Regions from separate parts of the Halomonas sp. AOP7-E1-9 genome, predicted to be linked through region 2. Evidence: predicted binding sites of a transcription regulator. Region 2 holds the regulator's gene; the other holds the start of a gene.
The links. Region 2 encodes sigma-54, which starts transcription at its own class of promoters, with help from an activator protein. Its sites were predicted from a motif close to TGGCACNNNNNTTGCTNT; they were not measured.
Positions count from the first base shown of each region.

Region 1: a site for sigma-54 is predicted at 6,208-6,225, ahead of ACT3R4_RS15330 (amino acid ABC transporter substrate-binding protein). Genes of this name have one in related genera too.

Region 1 is NZ_JBQSVC010000033.1:32,096-40,649, forward strand. It holds gene ACT3R4_RS15300 (methyl-accepting chemotaxis protein) at 1-549, opposite strand, end outside; gene ACT3R4_RS15305 (host attachment protein) at 673-1,104, opposite strand; gene ACT3R4_RS15310 (histidine phosphatase family protein) at 1,280-1,876, shown strand; gene ACT3R4_RS15315 (amino acid ABC transporter ATP-binding protein) at 1,898-2,626, opposite strand; gene ACT3R4_RS15320 (amino acid ABC transporter permease) at 2,726-3,826, opposite strand; gene ACT3R4_RS15325 (amino acid ABC transporter permease) at 3,847-5,037, opposite strand; gene ACT3R4_RS15330 (amino acid ABC transporter substrate-binding protein) at 5,126-6,151, opposite strand; gene ACT3R4_RS15335 (hypothetical protein) at 6,386-7,381, opposite strand; gene ACT3R4_RS15340 (hypothetical protein) at 7,733-7,885, opposite strand; gene ACT3R4_RS15345 (hypothetical protein) at 7,913-8,554, opposite strand, start outside.
Region 2 is NZ_JBQSVC010000001.1:168,870-177,423, reverse strand. It holds gene pmbA (metalloprotease PmbA) at 1-1,242, shown strand, start outside; gene ACT3R4_RS00860 (HPr family phosphocarrier protein) at 1,253-1,522, opposite strand; gene rapZ (RNase adapter RapZ) at 1,583-2,497, opposite strand; gene ACT3R4_RS00850 (PTS sugar transporter subunit IIA) at 2,565-3,035, opposite strand; gene hpf (ribosome hibernation-promoting factor, HPF/YfiA family) at 3,040-3,348, opposite strand; gene ACT3R4_RS00840 (RNA polymerase factor sigma-54) at 3,447-4,859, opposite strand; gene lptB (LPS export ABC transporter ATP-binding protein) at 4,983-5,732, opposite strand; gene lptA (lipopolysaccharide transport periplasmic protein LptA) at 5,742-6,233, opposite strand; gene lptC (LPS export ABC transporter periplasmic protein LptC) at 6,242-6,814, opposite strand; gene ACT3R4_RS00820 (KdsC family phosphatase) at 6,814-7,356, opposite strand; gene ACT3R4_RS00815 (KpsF/GutQ family sugar-phosphate isomerase) at 7,393-8,379, opposite strand.

The sequences.
Region 1 (8,554 bases), on a different contig from region 2:
TGGTGATATGTTGGCCACAATGTCCACAACATCATTGATACTGATATCTGCACCTACAACCCCCAAAAAGCGATTATTCTCGTAATAAGGGTGGATAAAGGAAACGACCAGCTCGCCACTGATCATATCCAGATAAGGCGGCGTTATGACCGTTTTGCCTGCTTTCTCGGCTTGCTGATACCAAGGGCGTTGGCGAGGATCGTAATCACTTGGCGGTTGCCAGCCATCTGAAAAAATCGCGGTGGGCGTATTGGGAAAGGCCATATAGGTAGCCATAAAGCCACCCGATGCTTCCAGCTGACGCAGCGCCGGTAGAGGATCATCACTGCTTATCGCGTCGGAAAGCGCTGATACCATGCCGCTACGAGAACTAACCCATTCATTAAGTGCTTGTGTATTGCCTTTAACTACTGCATTAAGGTTATTTGTAATTTGCTGATTATTATTATGTTTCACGGTCATATAACTGGCGATGCCGTTGATAACCAGCGCGATAATAATAGCCGTCAAGGCAGCCAGAAGAATACGTGCTCGAAGGGAGGAAAACATGGTCGCTCTCTTTGTCGATAAGCTGACGTATGCTGCATAGCGGCATACAACATTGATAATTGTTAGCTTATCGGCAAAAGCGACCACTACTTTAGTAGAAATCCCACAATTGCCGGGAATTACTTACCGCATATCGCTAACCGCCTCCTGAATGTCGTTAATGGACGCTTTACTCAAATCCTTGGACAGCGTGTGCGTTACCAGTTTTTGAGTTGGCGCATCCAGCTTTTCGCGCAGTAGACCCAAAAACTTGGGCGGTGCGACCAGAATCAGCTTTTCCATACTGTTATTGACGCGGGCGTTATACAGGCATTGAGTCACTTCTTTGGCAAACAGCTCGTTTTCGTGCTTTAGCGCTGTCCCCCCTTCGGCAGACGAGCGCGAGCCAGATGACATGGATTCATGCACATCCGCACCTGCACTGTCAGTAATCAAGTCACCCTCATGCAGGCGCCCTTCAGCATGCACCAGGCTCTCTTTTTCCTTCAGGTGAAGAGAGTCACGAGTAAAAATGCGTGCTCGAGCGGCATCCGCTACCACAATATAGGTTGTCATCGGTTAACGTCCTCCATGCCGTTTAGGAATGTATTAACCATGGCAAGCGTTTGGCATTCGGTCAACCAGGCACCGTTGAAATGGTCCCGCCAATCATCGGCAAGTTGTCATCTCGTTCTTGTATGATGCCGATGGTATGTTAAATCATCCGTTTTTCGAGGCTTGTGACAAGGTTATGCCAACGACTTCTCTTTGCGCCCCCAGCCATTGGCGTAATCGCTACCTGTTGATGCGCCACGGCCATAGCCAGGCAAATCAGGACGCGTTGATTATTAGCAGCCCCGAGCGGGGTGTTGAAGCATTTGGACTTTCTACCATCGGCGAGCATCAGTTGTTGAGTGCGGTGAACGGGTGGGTCTGGCCTGTACCCACACAGGTGGTGCATTCTGATTTTTTGCGCACTACTCAAACCGCCGCCCGCGTGGCCAAGGCCTTTCAGCTTACGATGACGCCCGACAAGCGCCTCAGAGAGCGCTTCTTCGGTGAGTTGGAGGGCGGCTCGGACGAGCGTTATCCGGAAGTGTGGGCGCTGGATGCCCAGAAGGCTGACCATACTGCGCACCAGGTAGAGGCGGTGAGCGCCGTGGCCGCACGTATGAGGAAGGTGATAGACGAGTGGGAGCAGCAGCGCGAGGGAGAAACCATCCTTGTGGTTAGTCACGGCGACCCGCTACAAATACTGCTGACCGCCTTGCAAGGCAGGCCGCTCACCCAACACCGTGAGCAGCCTGCTCTGTTACCTGCCAGCATTACCCAAGTGGGCGCGCCTTAGATCGCGCCTCCCCCGTATGCCTTAGTGCCCCAGAATCTGGCTCAGGAACAGCTGGGTGCGCTCGGACTGCGGGTTGTTAAAGAACGGCTCGGGTGCGTTCTCTTCAATGATCTGCCCCTGGTCCATGAAGATCACCCGGTCGGCGACGGTCTTGGCAAAGCCCATCTCATGCGTTACGCACAGCATGGTCATGCCCTCTTCGGCAAGTTCAACCATGACGTCCAGCACCTCCTTGATCATCTCGGGGTCGAGGGCTGAGGTAGGCTCATCAAACAGCATTACATCCGGGTGCATGCACAGCGAGCGAGCAATCGCCACGCGCTGTTGCTGACCACCGGAAAGCTGGCCGGGGTACTTTTTCGCTTGCTCGGCAATGCGTACGCGTTCCAGATAACGCATGGCCTGCTCTTCAGCTTCCCGGCGCGGCTTCTTCTGCACCCACATGGGCGCGATGCAGCAGTTTTCCAGCACTGTCAGGTGCGGGAACAGGTTGAAGTGCTGAAACACCATGCCCACGCTGCGGCGTATCTGCTCGATGCGCTTGACGTCCTGGGTCAGCGGCACCCCGCCGACCACGATATCGCCCTGTTGGTGCTCTTCCAGGTGATTAATGCAGCGAATCAGCGTTGACTTGCCCGAACCGGATGGGCCGCAGATAACGATACGCTCGCCGCGTTTTACTTCAAAATCAATATCGCGCAGTACGTGAAAGTCGCCGTACCACTTGTTAACGCCGTGCATTTCGACCATCAGGTCCGACGTACTGTTAGACATGCTGTTGCCAGAGAGGTTGGTGGCTGCTTGTGTCATGGTTATATCCTGCTCAAATTCTTTTGGGAAAAAGCGGCGTTAGCGTTTGTGGCCGGTGTTCAGCTTGCGCTCCAGGTACTGGCTATAGCGCGACATGCTGAAACAGAAGATCCAGAACACAAAGGCGGCAAACACGTAGCCTTCCAGCGAAAAGCCCAGCCAGTTCGAGTCGGAAAGCGCCGCCTGCACAATCCCCAGCAGATCAAACAGCCCGATGATCATAACCAGCGTGGTGTCCTTGAACAGCGAGATAAACGTATTCACGATGCCTGGAATCATCATCTTCAGCGCTTGGGGAAGAACGATCAGGCCCATGCGCTTCCAGTAGGTCATGCCCAGTGCCGCGGCGGCTTCCTCCTGGCCCTTGGGGATCGCCTGAAGACCGCCACGAATGACCTCGGCCATGTAGGCACTTTGAAACAGCGTTAGGCCAATCAGCGCCCGCACCAAGCGGTCAACGCTAATATCAGAGGGCAGAAACAGCGGCAGCATCACCGAGGCCATGAACAGCACGGTAATCAACGGTACACCGCGCCAGAACTCGATGAAGATGACGCAGAAGCTCTTCACGATGGGCATGTTAGATCGCCGCCCCAGAGCCAGTACGATGCCAATCGGCAGCGCCCCTATCATGCCCACCGACGCCAGCAGCAGGGTCAGCATCAAACCGCCCCAGCGGTGGGTGGGCACGCGTGGCAGGTCAAAGTAGCCGCCATGAAGAAGCACGTAGGCCGCGATGGGAAAGCCCACCAAGGCAAACACGGCCACCCAGCGCTTGAACGGCAGGCGTGGAATGGCAAGCCAGGCGATCAGGGTAAAAAAGCCGCCAAACACAATATTGGCGCGCCAGATTTCGGTACGCGGGTAAAGCCCGTAGATGAACTGCGTAAAGCGCGCATTAACGAACACCCAACAGGCGCCCTCTCGCGAGCAGTCATCCCGGGTGGTGCCTACCCAGTCGGCGTTGATGAACGCCCACTGAATGGTCGGTACCAAGAGCAGATACAGAACGTACAGCCCCACCAGCGTAAACAGCGTATTGAGCGGGCTGCTGAACAGGTTGGTGCGCAGCCAGGCCACGGGCCCCAAGGTATTGCTGGGGGCAGGCCGCTGGTCAATCATTGTTTGGTTATGAATCATAAAGCTATCCTCACCGGCGCCTAGCGCTCAACCAACGCTACGCGGGCGTTGAACCAGTTCATGAACATGGAAACCAGCAGGCTGATCGTCAGATACACCGCCATGGTCATGGCGATCACCTCAATGGCCTGCCCCGTTTGATTAAGCGTGGTGCCCGCAAATACGGATACCAGGTCGGGGTAGCCGATGGCCGTGGCAAGCGAAGAGTTCTTGATCAGGTTCAGGTACTGGCTGGTGAGTGGTGGGATAATGACCCGCAGTGCCTGTGGAATGACTACCAGGCGCAACACCAGGTTACGCGGCAGGCTCAGCGCTTGGGCGGCTTCAGTCTGGCCGTGGGAAATGGCCTGAATGCCCGAACGAACAATTTCAGCAATGAACGCGGCGGTATAGATGGAGAGCGCTAGCCACAAAGCCAGAAATTCCGGGATCACGGTAAAGCCACCGCGGAAGTTGAAACCGCGCAGTTCCGGAATATCCCAGGTGATCGGTACGCCGGTGGCGACCGTAATCAGCAGTGGCAGACCCAGAATCAGCGCAAGCGATATCCACCCGGCAGGGACTCGCTTACCGGTTGCCTCTTGGCGGCGCTTGTTCCAGACACACAGCGCAATACTGGCGATAATCGCGACGATAAAGGTCGCTGGAATCATCCCAAAGCCTGACTCAAAAAGCGGCTCAGGCAGATACAGACCGCGCACGTTAAGAAAAATAACCTCGCCAAACGAGAGGCTGTCCCTTGCACTGGGTAGCGTGCGCAGCACGGCGAAGTACCAGAAAAAAATCTGTAGCAGTAACGGGATATTGCGGAAAGTTTCGATATAGGCGGTGGCCAGGCGTGCCAGTAGCCAGTTGGGCGACAGGCGAGCAATGCCGACAATAAAGCCAATCAGCGTCGCGGCCACCACTCCAAAAGCGCCGACCAATAGCGTATTGAGCAAGCCCACCAAAAAGGTGCGGCCGTAAGTATCCTGAGAGGAGTAATCAATCAGGCTTTGTACGATACCAAAGCCTGCGGTGTTATTTAAAAAGCCAAAACCGGTGGTGATACCCCGGGCGGATAGGTTGTCCTGAGTATTGCCGACGATATATAGCAAAAAAACGATAACGGCTGCCGTTAAAAGCAGCTGGAACACAAGCGCGCGCTTGGCACGGTCTCGCCAAAACGGTGGCTTGTGGCCAGCGGGGCGAGTGTTTGGTCTTACGGACATGGGTGGCGTCTCCGCTACACGGAAGGTCAATCAAATGGCCCGCCTGCACTTATTTGCTAAGCGCGACGGGCCGGGTCAAGCGAGACGCTTAGCGAATCGGCGGTGCGTACTGGAAACCACCCTGGTTCCATAACGCGTTGGCACCGCGTTCAATCTCAAGCGGCGAGTCCATGCCGACGTTGCGCTCAAAGCTTTCGGCGTAGTTACCCACTTGGCTAATAATGTTGTAAGCCCAATCCGCATCAAGCCCCATGCCTTCACCGTAGTTACCGTCCTGGCCAAGCAGGCGGGCGATGTCGGGGTTTTCGGAGCCGGTCATTTCCTCTACGTTTTCGCTGGTTACGCCGTACTCTTCAGCATTGAGCATGGCAAACAGTGACCATTTCACGATGTTGAACCAGGTGTCATCGCCCTGGCGAACCACCGGGCCCAGCGGCTCCTTGGAAATGATGTCGGGCAGAATAACGGCGCCATCCGGATCATCTAACTGAATGCGCAGCGCCGCCAACTGAGAAGTGTCCGAGGTTAGAACGTCACAGCGGCCAGCCTGGAAGCCGCCCACGGTCTGCTCTGAGGTATCAAATACGATAGGATCAAATTCCATATCGTTGGCGCGGAAGTAATCGGCCACGTTAAGTTCGGTGGTGGTGCCCGTTTGGATACAGATCGCCGCACCGTCCAGCTCATCAGCACCGCCGATGCCCAGGTCACGGCTAACCATAAAGCCGATACCGTCATAGAAGTTGACGCCTGCGAAGTTCAGGCCCAGCGTGGTATCGCGGGTGGTGGTCCAGGTCGTGTTACGAGAAAGCAAATCGACTTCGCCAGACTGCAGCGCAGTGAAACGCTCAACGGCGTTGAGAGAGATGTAGTTGACGGCATCCGCATCACCCAGCACGGCAGCGGCGACCGCACGGCAAACATCGACATCCAGCCCTTGCCAGTTGCCATCACCATCGGGTGCTGAAAAGCCTGGCAAACCGTCGCTGACGCCACACTGCACGGCTCCACGTTCAATGGTTTCTTCAAGTGTTGCTGCGTTAGCGTTAGTGGCGCCTGTCAGTGTGATGGCGCCTGCAGAGGCCAGTAATACCCAGTGTTTCTTGTTCAACATGGTAATTCCCTTCCTCGATTAATATTGTTATGCATGCAAAGGCATGACATATAAAGCTAGCAAGGAAGATGCCAACATGGGTACAACGCCAAATTCAGCGCTTTTCAACGCAAAATGATTCTGCTTCTACGAAAGTTTAGGTGCAAAAAATAAGAAGTGGTTACTGCGCGCCCCGTTTTGGTGCGCGCCATGTTATTTGTTTACTTTTTTATAGATGGTGGCTGTTTTATCTTACTAACGCTCTTGCGAGTCTTTCTGCTCAAGATTACGCAGCGCCATCTTTAACAGACTCATGCCTTCTTCTTCGTTTTTGATCAGCGTTTGGATATCGATACTGCGCAACACGCCCCCGTCTTCATCGCCCATGACGACGAAAACACTGTCCGGCGATGTTTTAACGCCATTCGTATAGGCCGGTAATTCAGCAAGATTCCCATTAGCTGCTTGGGGTAGCATAGTCTCTTCGTAAGCAGCCGATACGCCGCGCCAGGCTCTCTCCGCCTCTGTCATGCCAGAGATCAATTTAGCGTCGACCTGCCTAGCCATGCGAGTCAGCCCCCCCCCGTAGTCACCTTCCGCAGCATATGTGTCGCTGTACAATTCATGCGCTTGGTTTCTGAAGTGAGTATCGTTTTCCGTCATCTGTAGAAATGCTAAATGGCGCTCTGCTGAAGTAAAGTCTCCAGAGTCATCAAAGGCTATTTTGGAAAGGGAGTGCCTATCCAGTTCGGCAAAAGGGTTTTCGGAAGATGCTTGCGGGTACGGCTCGTCGCTATTATAAAATTTCGACATCAAGTGGTTGGCCGCCTGCTCGGCGATAGAAAGCCGGGTTTTGTCGAAGCTGTCCGGGCGCTCCAGCAGTACCTCCGCTACCTTGCCCGCTTCCTGCCCGACCATTTCCTGAAGTTGCCCATGTATTTCTTCCAGGAAAGCGTCAAATGCGGCGGGAGAGGCGGTTGCTGCATTTTCCTTCGAGAGGATCTTCGACATCTCCATCGCCATGGAAGAGAGGTTGACCACGGCGCTTTTTTCGTCACTCCGCGCCAGGGAAAGGCTGCCGTCCATCCCGGATGAACCCTTTAGCAGAGGGGAGTCACCGGCCTGCAAACCAGTATAGCTCCCATTAATTATATAGTGGCCGCTCATGGTACCGCGCCCTAGCACCTTTTCATTATAATGATCATTAACGTTCAAGAGGCTGCTAGCATGGGCATAAGAGTATGTTTTCACGATTTGTCTCCACTTATAAATAGACGAATAGCACCCTCGGCTTTACCGGGCCGAGGGCAGTCAATGATCAGTAGACCGTAAAGGTTGCGGTGTATCGGTAAGGCTCGGACCACTTCTCGTTACTCAGCCTATCCATGCAACTAGGGCCGCCTCCCACTCTATTGGAGCTGCTTTAGCGCGGTAAAACACGTTGCGTTGGTTTTCCAAAGCATTTTTCTTTCACCAATACTAAACGGCTCGTTGAGCGATCAAGACGTCGACTATTTCTTGATGCCTACACAAAGCATCGGCAGGCAAGCTATAAAGTTAAGTAAATATTGTCATTTTTTATTGGCTACCGCTAATTTTATTTTAATTTTCCGCATCCAATACTAGCGCCTGTGAACGTTGCACATAGGTAGCTGCTGCTCGCTCATTTACTGTAATCGATGGCAGGCCTGGTTTTAAAACGCGCTTCTGCAATATCTCCGTTGCCTTCCATTCTTTCTCAACCGTTTCCTTCATAAGCTATTCAATAGTCAGTAGTTACAGTTATTTATTCGCCGGTGGTTTCAGCCAATCAAACATTTTCATTATAAAGCTACGTTCTGTGGGTTTTTCATCGTTCTTGCCAATAAAAGCCTCAAGCAGGCTTTTATTAAGCTGCTGAGGGAGTGCTTTGGCATCGGCTACGAGTGCTTCGCGTGAAGCCTCTTCCTCAGCATTAGACGTATTTCGAACAAAATCAGCTGCTGGCTCATCCGTGGTATGTATTACGTAGTTATTTGCCTTATACACAAAGGTAGAGAACTTAGGGTCGAGTGGGGTGGTGTCGTTACCATTAGTTGAAAATCTAGAAACCATTTGCTCAAGGAACTCAAAGTCACTGCTGTGAGTAAAGCCATAGCCAGGATCCAGAATGTAATTCAGAAAACCTTTGTCTAACCTTGTAGAGCTAATGTCGCCGCTGCTTTGAATGTGTTCTACAGTAGCCGCATCTTCATCGGTAAAGCTGGCGGTTCGCACTCGGCCTTCGAGATCATAGCTACGGCCATCGTTAAAATTTGCTACCGCTTCGCCATTATTACGTTGGCGATATAGTCCGATATCCCAGGCTAGCCGATCCACGTGCTTTAAATCTGCCCCTTGTTCCTGAGAAAACTCATACATGTCTGCCAGTAGATTTCGATCATC
Region 2 (8,554 bases):
GAAGTGGGCGCAAGCGTTGATCAGGGCGTGGGCGTTAGCGTGCGCTTGGGCGATGTGGAGACGGTTGAGCTTTCACGAGACCAGGGCATTGCCGTCACGCTTTACGTCGGCAAGCGCAAAGGAAGTGCATCGTCGAGTGACGCCAGCAGTGCCTCGATTCAAGCAACGGTTGAGAAAGCATTAGCCATTGCGCGTTATACCGGTGAAGACCCGGTGGCTGGCTTGGCGGATGCCGATCAGATGGCGACCGAATTGCCGGACCTTAAGGTTCATTACCCGTGGGCGCTGACAACTGAGCAAGCAATCGACCTTGCGCTTGCCTGCGAGCAGGCGGGTCGTGACGTTGAGGGTATTAGTCAGTCAGAAGGCGCGTCGCTTTCAAGCGGTGAGGGCGTACGGGTTTATGCTAACAGCCATGGTTTTTTAGGTACCCAAAAAGGCAGTAGTCACTCCCTTTCATGCATGCTCATTGCTCAGGATGAGGGCGGTATGCAGCGGGACTATGACTATACCTCTGCGCGTAATCCACAGCATTTGCGCGACCCGAGTGAAGTAGGGCGCGAGGCCGCGGCCCGTACGCTGCGCCGGTTAGGTGCCAAGCGGCCGCCAACCGGCACCTTTCCCATTCTGTTTGATCCTTCGCTGTCTAGTGGTCTGGTTGGGCATTTATTGGGCGCGTTGGCGGGTGGTGCGCTGTATCGCCAATCCTCTTTCTTGTGTGACCGTTTGGGCACGCCGTTATTTCCTGAGTGGTTTAGTCTGGAAGAGCGCCCTATGGAAATAGGAGCGACCGCCAGTACGCCGTTTGATGGAGAAGGTGTACAGACACGTAATAACCGCTTTATCGAACAGGGGCGTATCGCAAGCTATATGCTTTCGTCCTACAGTGCCCGTCGCTTGGGCATGCAAACCACGGGGAATGCTGGCGGTGCCCGCAACGTGCGTTTAGACGCACCCTTGCAGACGCGTGATGCGCTGCTTAAAACGATGGGTCGAGGCATTTGGGTTACCGAACTAATGGGCCAAGGCGTGAACGGCGTAACCGGGGATTACTCGCGTGGTGCGGCGGGCTTCTGGGTCGAGAATGGAGAAATCCAGTATCCGGTTGAAGAATTTACCATCGCTGGAAACCTTGAGCGTATGTTCTCAGGCCTTGTCGGTATCGGAAGTGATATCGATACGCGCGGCAGCATTCATACGGGCAGCTGGTTAGTGGATGCGATGACCGTCGCCGGTAGCTAAAAAAGCCGCACTACTGATCTTCGTCAAAGCGGGCGTCGAACAGCGCTTGGATTGCATCAAGCGCTTGTTCGGCATCCTCGCCTTCCGCACAAATCCGCAGTTGGGTGCCGCAGGGTGCGGCCAGCATCAATAGCGACATGATGTTGGCTGCATCAGCCATTTGCTGCTGTTTATACACCTGTATGCTGGCGGAGTAGTGCTGGCTGCACTTCACCAGTTTTGTGGCGGCGCGGGCATGTAGGCCGCGCTGATTGGTAAGCGTTAAGGTTCTTTCTGGCACCCTGGTTCCTTTTTTCCGAGTGGTGTCATTAGGCATAAGCGTTTACGTAGGGCTGGGCGTCTACTCGGAAAATGGAGGAGCCGTCGGTGGCTCTGCCCGGGTTCCTCGTAGCGTGTATTGCAGCTCCAGTTCTCGGTGACGCAACTGGACTTCGCCGATGAGCGGTGCCAGCTTTTGCGCCAGCTGTTCGGCAATATACACAGAACGGTGCTGCCCGCCGGTACAGCCAATAGCCACCGTCATATAGCTGCGCTGACTATTTTGGTAAGCAGGCAGCCAGCGCTCAAGCATTGCCTGAATATCATGGCTCATCTCTTCGACAATCGGGTAGCCGCGCAGAAACGCAATAATCGTGGCATCACGTCCTGTGTACTGGCGTAGCGTTGGGTCCCAATAAGGGTTGGGCAGGCAGCGTACATCAAAGACTAAATCTGCATCCATGGGTACGCCATGCTTGTAGCCGAACGACTCAAAGGTGAGTGTTAGCTGGTCTTTGCGCTGGTGGGCTACCTGGTCTGAAATGCGCCGACGCAGGTCGTGGACCGATAAGCGTGATGTATCAATCCGCAGGTCGGCCAAATCACGTATTTCGTTGAGCGTCTCTTCCTCTTTCTCTATCGCCTCTTCAAGCGTCATATCACTGTTGCGCGTTAACGGATGGCGTCGCCGTGTCGCAGAATAGCGTTCCAGTAAAATACGTGAATCGGTGGTTAGATAGATAACCTGACAATCTATAGGCCGCGCGCGCAGCTCTTCAAGCAGTGCGGGAAGGCGCTCAAGCGCCGCTGGCAGGTTGCGGGCATCGATACTGACCGCTAGATGTGTACGTTCACCCTCGTCACGGAGTTCGTCAATCAAAGAACCAAGCAACATGGCGGGGAGATTGTCAATGGCGTAATAGCCAATATCTTCCAGCGCTTGTAATGCGATTGATTTGCCAGAGCCAGAGCGGCCGCTAATAATCACCAGTTGCATAGTGGCTCTCTCTGATTGAACGTATAAAAGGGATAACGCATGAAAATGTGTTAGTCGTTATGGGCGATTATGGAGCGGCCTGTTCGCGAATCTTGCCCATTAGCAGGTCAAGCAAATCGTGCTGGCTGCTGGTTTTGCGTAATGCCTGGCGTGTGCTCGCATCATTCATAATGGTGGCCACTTGGCCCAAAAGCGACAAATGTGTGTCGTCAGCCTCTTCGGGAACCAGCAGCACAAAGACGAGGTCGACCGGGTCGCCATCAATAGCATCAAAATCAATAGGTTCTGATAATTTTAAAAAACCCGCAATAGGCGTAACGCAATGTGGGCTGCGCGCATGGGGGATGGCGACGCCGTTACCGATCCCCGTGCTGCCAAGACGTTCCCGGCCGATCAGTCGGCTGAAAACTTCCTGGCTATCCAGACTGGGTGTATTTTGAGCGATAAAGGTGCTGAAAAACTCCAGCACCCGCTTTTTGCTGCCCCCGGGCACGTCGTAAAGTACGCGCTCCGGGGGGAGGATGGTTTCCAACGTCATTGAATTAACGCACGCCAGCGCCTTGGGCGCGAGCTTGTGCTTTTTCCTTGTGCTTAACGAGTTGACGATCAATTTTGTCTGCTAAGGCGTCAATAGCGGCATACATATCGACATCTTCGGCGTCGGCATGTAAGTCGGCGCCTGCTGCATGAAGGGTGCACGCGGCATGTTGGCGCTCCTTCTCAATAGATAAGGTGACTTGTACCGTGGTGATGTGGTCGTAATGACGTTCGATGCGTTCAAGTTTTTCATTAACGTAGTCACGCAAGGCGTCAGTCAGTTCTACATGATGACCCGTGATATTTACTTGCATTGACGTGCTCCTTATCCATCGGACTGAATTTCGATTGTAACCCTTTTTACGGTGTTGCAAAGCCCCTGTCGCGAGTTTTGCCATTTCTCTTGTAACGACTAACGCAAACGACGACGTTCACTTGATGAGGGAATGCCCAGCGACTCACGATATTTCGCCACCGTACGGCGTGCCACTGTGATGCCGCCATCTCCCAGTAATGTCACCAAACGACTGTCCGAAAGAGGTTTGCCGGGAGGCTCATCTTGAATCAACTTTTTAAGCCGGGCGCGAATTGCGGTGCTTGAATGGCTGTCTGCGCCATCCTGCCCGCTAATTTGGCTTGAGAAAAAGTACTTGAGTTCGAATACGCCCCGTGGGGTATGGATATATTTTTGTGTGGTGACTCGAGAAATGGTTGATTCGTGCATCTCAACCGCCTCGGCAATATCGGCAAGAATCAACGGCTTCATCGCTTCTTCACCGTGCTCTAAAAAACCGATTTGGCGAGTGATAATCTCGCGTCCTACGCGTAGAAGCGTGTCGTTGCGGCTGGACAGGCTTTTGATTAGCCAGCGCGCTTCTTGCAAGTGCTCTTTTAAAAACTGGTTATCCTGACTCTTGTCTGCACGCTTGATTAAGCTGGCATAGTCGGGCTGGATACGCAGCCGGGGCAGGGCTTCAGGGTTAAGCTCCAGGTGCCAGCCTTCATGATCATGACGTACAACCAGGTCGGGCGTGATGTAGCTATCGTCGGTGACGCCATAAGCGCTGCCTGGGCGTGGGTCCAGGCTTCGGATCAGACCGATCACATCGTCTAGCTGCTCATCGTCCAGGCTTAGGCGGCGCTTTAATAGGCGCATGTCATTTTTGCCCAGCGCTTCAAGAAACTGACGAACCAATCGGCGCGCGGGAACCAGTAGGGGCGTGTCGTCGGGGAGCGTTGCTAGCTGAAGCATCAAACATTCGCGCAAGTCACGGGCGAAGACGCCCGTTGGCTCGAACTGCTGTAAGCGCATCAGAATGGTCTCCAACTCTCGCTGGCTGAGACCTTCGATGCTTTGAGCACGTAACCCATCGCGGATATCGTTGAGCGGCTGCGTCAGGTAGCCATTGGCATCCAGTGCATCAATCAGGCTTTCGGCGATTAGCTGCTCACGAGCCGTAAAATCGGTCATCGCCAGCTGCCAAAGGAGATGTCCATGCAGGCTTTGTCCCGCGGCCTGGCGTTCAAAATCGGGGCCTTCGCTGCTGCCAGAGCTACCCATGTCCTGGTAAGTGTCAGACCAGTCGCTATCGACAGACAGTTCCTCGGGAATGCTTTCTGACCACTCCTCGTCGGGTGTTTCGACGGTCGCCTGCTCGCCGAACTCGTCTTCCTGCTCCAGCATTGGGTTGGCATCCAGTGCCTGCTGAATTTCCTGACGTAGATCCAATGTCGATAGCTGTAGCAGTGCAATCGCTTGCTGCAGCTGAGGTGTCATGGTCAGCTGCGTACCGATACGCAATTGGAGAGAAGCTTTCATGACCATCTGAGAACCACTCGTTAATCGGAAAGCTTCACCCTAGTGCGAGTCATGTTGTTGTGCAAGTGCAATAAGCATGCCACTGATAAATTTTTTACTGCAGATCACTGTTTAGCGGTGAAATTAAATTCATAAGCGAAAATCAGCACCCAGGTAAACTTCCCTCACTTTTTGGTTATCAAGGATAGTCTGAGGGCTACCGCCAGCAATGATGTGGCCGTCACCGACAATATAGGCGATATCGCAAATATCCAGTGTTTCTCGGACGTTATGATCAGTAATTAGCACGCCAATGTGGCGCTGTTTTAAGGCGCGAATAATGCTCTTGATTTCGCCAACCGAGATGGGATCGACACCTGCAAATGGCTCGTCCAGCAAGATAAACGCGGGCTCTGTGGCCAAGGAACGGGCAATTTCGACGCGTCGCCGCTCGCCGCCGGAAAGGCTCATGCCCAGGTTGTCACGGATGTGGGTAATATGAAAGTCGTCAAGCAGGGCCTCAAGCCGCTGCTCTCGTCCTGCCCTGTCCAGATCTTTGCGGGTTTCCAGAATCGCCATAATATTATCCGCAACCGATAGCTTGCGAAAAATAGACGCTTCCTGGGGTAGATAGCCAATGCCGGCCATCGCGCGTTCGTGCATGGGAACGCGGGTTAAGTCTTGCTCGTCGATACGCACCGTACCCGCATCAGACTTCACCAGGCCCACAATCATATAAAACGATGTGGTTTTACCCGCGCCGTTAGGGCCGAGCAGGCCTACCACGCTGCCTTGAGCAATCTCCAGGCTAATGTCTTTAACCACGCGGCGGCGCTTATAGCTTTTTGCCAAGTGATTGGCGTAAAGAGTTTTTATGGGCGGTGCTTCCGCAATAGACATGGTTGACTCCTATTGCGCTGGCTGAAGCGTCATACGAATACGCTGCGGCTCGCTACCGTTTACATCGGAGCGTGCCTGCACCACTTCGCGGTCAATGAAGTACTCCAGGCGGCCACCGGTAAACTGATCACCCGCTTGGGTCAGTTCGGCCTGGTCAATAAGCTCTACACGCCGCTCTGCTACGTGATAAACCACGCGGCGTGCCCATCCTTCCATCGGCGCGTCCTGATCATCGAGTTGATTGCGTAGATAGGCGCGCTCTCCGGTGGCAATAGCGCGAGAAAGCTCACCCGCGTCGTTACGGATAATTTCAACGCGATCACCACGTAGCTGCATACTGCCTTGGCGAATATTGACATCGCCTGAATAAACGGCAGTGCCTGCACGCTGATCAAGGTCTAGCTGGTCGGCTTCTACTTCAATGGGGGCTTGGCTTGTCTGGGCCGCTGCCGATAGCGGCACCGCAAGGGCGAAAAGCGCGGTGCGAATAAAAGCGTTCATAGCGACTCCTAAGGATTTTGTGTTGCGGGGGGGTGATGGCCGCGGACGTTATCGGTTAGTCGGACTTGGCTATCATCAAGCCAAACATCCATACGTGATGCGCTCATTCGTTGAGGTGGCTGCTGAAACACGGCGGGCGCCTCGCTCCAGACATGACGCGCTACCCCATCATAATGTAATAACTCAGTATCAAGCTGCCAGCCTTCTGTAGGCGCCAGGAGCTGTGCATCACCAGACAGTGTTAGTGCTTGGGTGGCCGTGTTCAGAACGCCTTCGTTGGCGTGAGCGAGCCACTCTCGGTTATCACTATCAAACAGTGTCGCTTCGGGTTGAGTGACTTCGGCCTGGGTGCTTTGTGGTATGTAAACCAATAAAGGCGCGGACAGCGACTGCTGGATATGCCCTGTTTCACCAAACAGCGTGATCTCGGCATTTTCCAGCACGTGGCCAGGCTCTTCAGCCTGCGCTTCTTCGTCAACGGGCCGGTCTTCCGGGCCGCGTGGGTCCAGCCATACCAGCAGCCCCCCTAAAGCGACCACCAGGGCCGCTAACCCGACGCGTTTCTTGGTTCTTTGAAACATTACACGCGACCATTCAAATACGACTCAAGAACAGTACTCCAGTGGCCCTGCGCTTCAAGTAATGTATCGCAAATTTCACGTACGGCGCCGTGACCACCCAAGCGGTCGGTAATCCAGTCAGCGTGGGTATGCATGTAATCGGGTGCGTTGGGGACCGTAATGCCAACGCCTGCGCGTTTGATAGGCGCAAGATCAGGCAGGTCATCGCCGCAGTAAGCCACCTGGCTTAGGTTCAGATTGAGGCGCTCGCACAGCGCTTTCAAAGTAGTGAGCTTATCTTCGCAGCCCTGGTGGACAAGGTTAATTCCCAGCGCCGCAGCACGCTGGCTCACCATGGGGGAGTCGCGTCCTGTAATTAACGCCACATGAATGCCCACACGTTTAAGCAACTTTAAGCCATGGCCGTCTTGTGTATGGAAGGCTTTGATCTCGATACCGTCGGCCTGAAAGTATAACCGTCCATCGGTGAGCACACCGTCAACATCGAGGGCAAGTAGTCGCACATGGCGAAGCTGGTCAAGTAGCGCAGTGGGGAGGGCCATAGGGACTCCTTGTCAGTAAACTGTTGGGTAAAGTGGTTAGATAACGCCGCTGGCAAGCAAGTCGTGCATATGGAGCGCCCCGATGGGGCGCTGTTCGTCATCGACGACCGCTAGCGCAGTAATACGGCTATCTTCCATGATGCGCACCGCTTCGGCGGCCAGTAGGTCGGGGCCAATACGTTTGCCGGGTCGGGTCATTACATCGTCCACGGTTACTTTACGCAGATCATGAAACTGGTCGAGGGTGCGGCGTAAGTCGCCATCGGTATAAACACCTGCAAGTCGCCCTTCGCTGTCGACAACACAGGTAAATCCCAACCCTTGGCGGGTAATCTCCAAGAGCGCATCACGCAACGGGCTGCCTAGTGCTATCTGCGGCAAGCGTGTGCCGCTATGCATAAGGTCTTTAACGCGCAATAGCAGTCGTTTTCCCAGGCTGCCACCGGGATGCGATAAGGCAAAATCATCAGCGGTAAATCCGCGTGTTTCAAGTAGCGCAACGGCAAGCGCGTCGCCCAGGGCAAGGGCGGCCGTCGTGGAGCTTGTGGGGGCCAAGTCCAGAGGGCACGCTTCGCGTTCAACACCGCTGTTCAGGTGAGCATCCGCATGTTTGGCAAGTGTTGAGCCAGGGCGGCCTGTCATGCTAATTAACGGTGTGCCTAGCCGTTTTAACAGAGGCAGTAGCGCCGTCACTTCGGCGGTTTCTCCGGAGTTTGATAGTGCCAGGACCACGTCGTTGCGCGTAATCATCCCCAGATCGCCGTGGCTAGCTTCACCTGGGTGAACAAAAAAAGCAGGTGTGCCGGTGCTGGCAAGCGTGGCGGCCAGCTTTCCTGCTATATGGCCAGACTTGCCCATTCCCGTCACGACGACCCGGCCCTGACACGCCAGCATCAATTCACATGCACGGTCGAAGCTTTCATCAAGCTTGCCTTGAAGACCGCCAATGGCGGCTTGTTCTATTTGCAGCGTGCGTAGGGCGCTTTCACGCAACGGGCTAACAGTGGGTGAGGGCTGGGGCATGAACATCTCGTTTTAATAGAAATACAGTGCAAACGTAGTGCGATTAACTGACAAGAATACCATTTTGTGGGCATCTATAAGCATAGCGCTTTAACGGGTTTTTAGGGTGGGTTGGAACGCACGTCTTGCCATAAGTGCCATTGAAGCCAAGCTTGATGTTCGAGAATATTTAGAA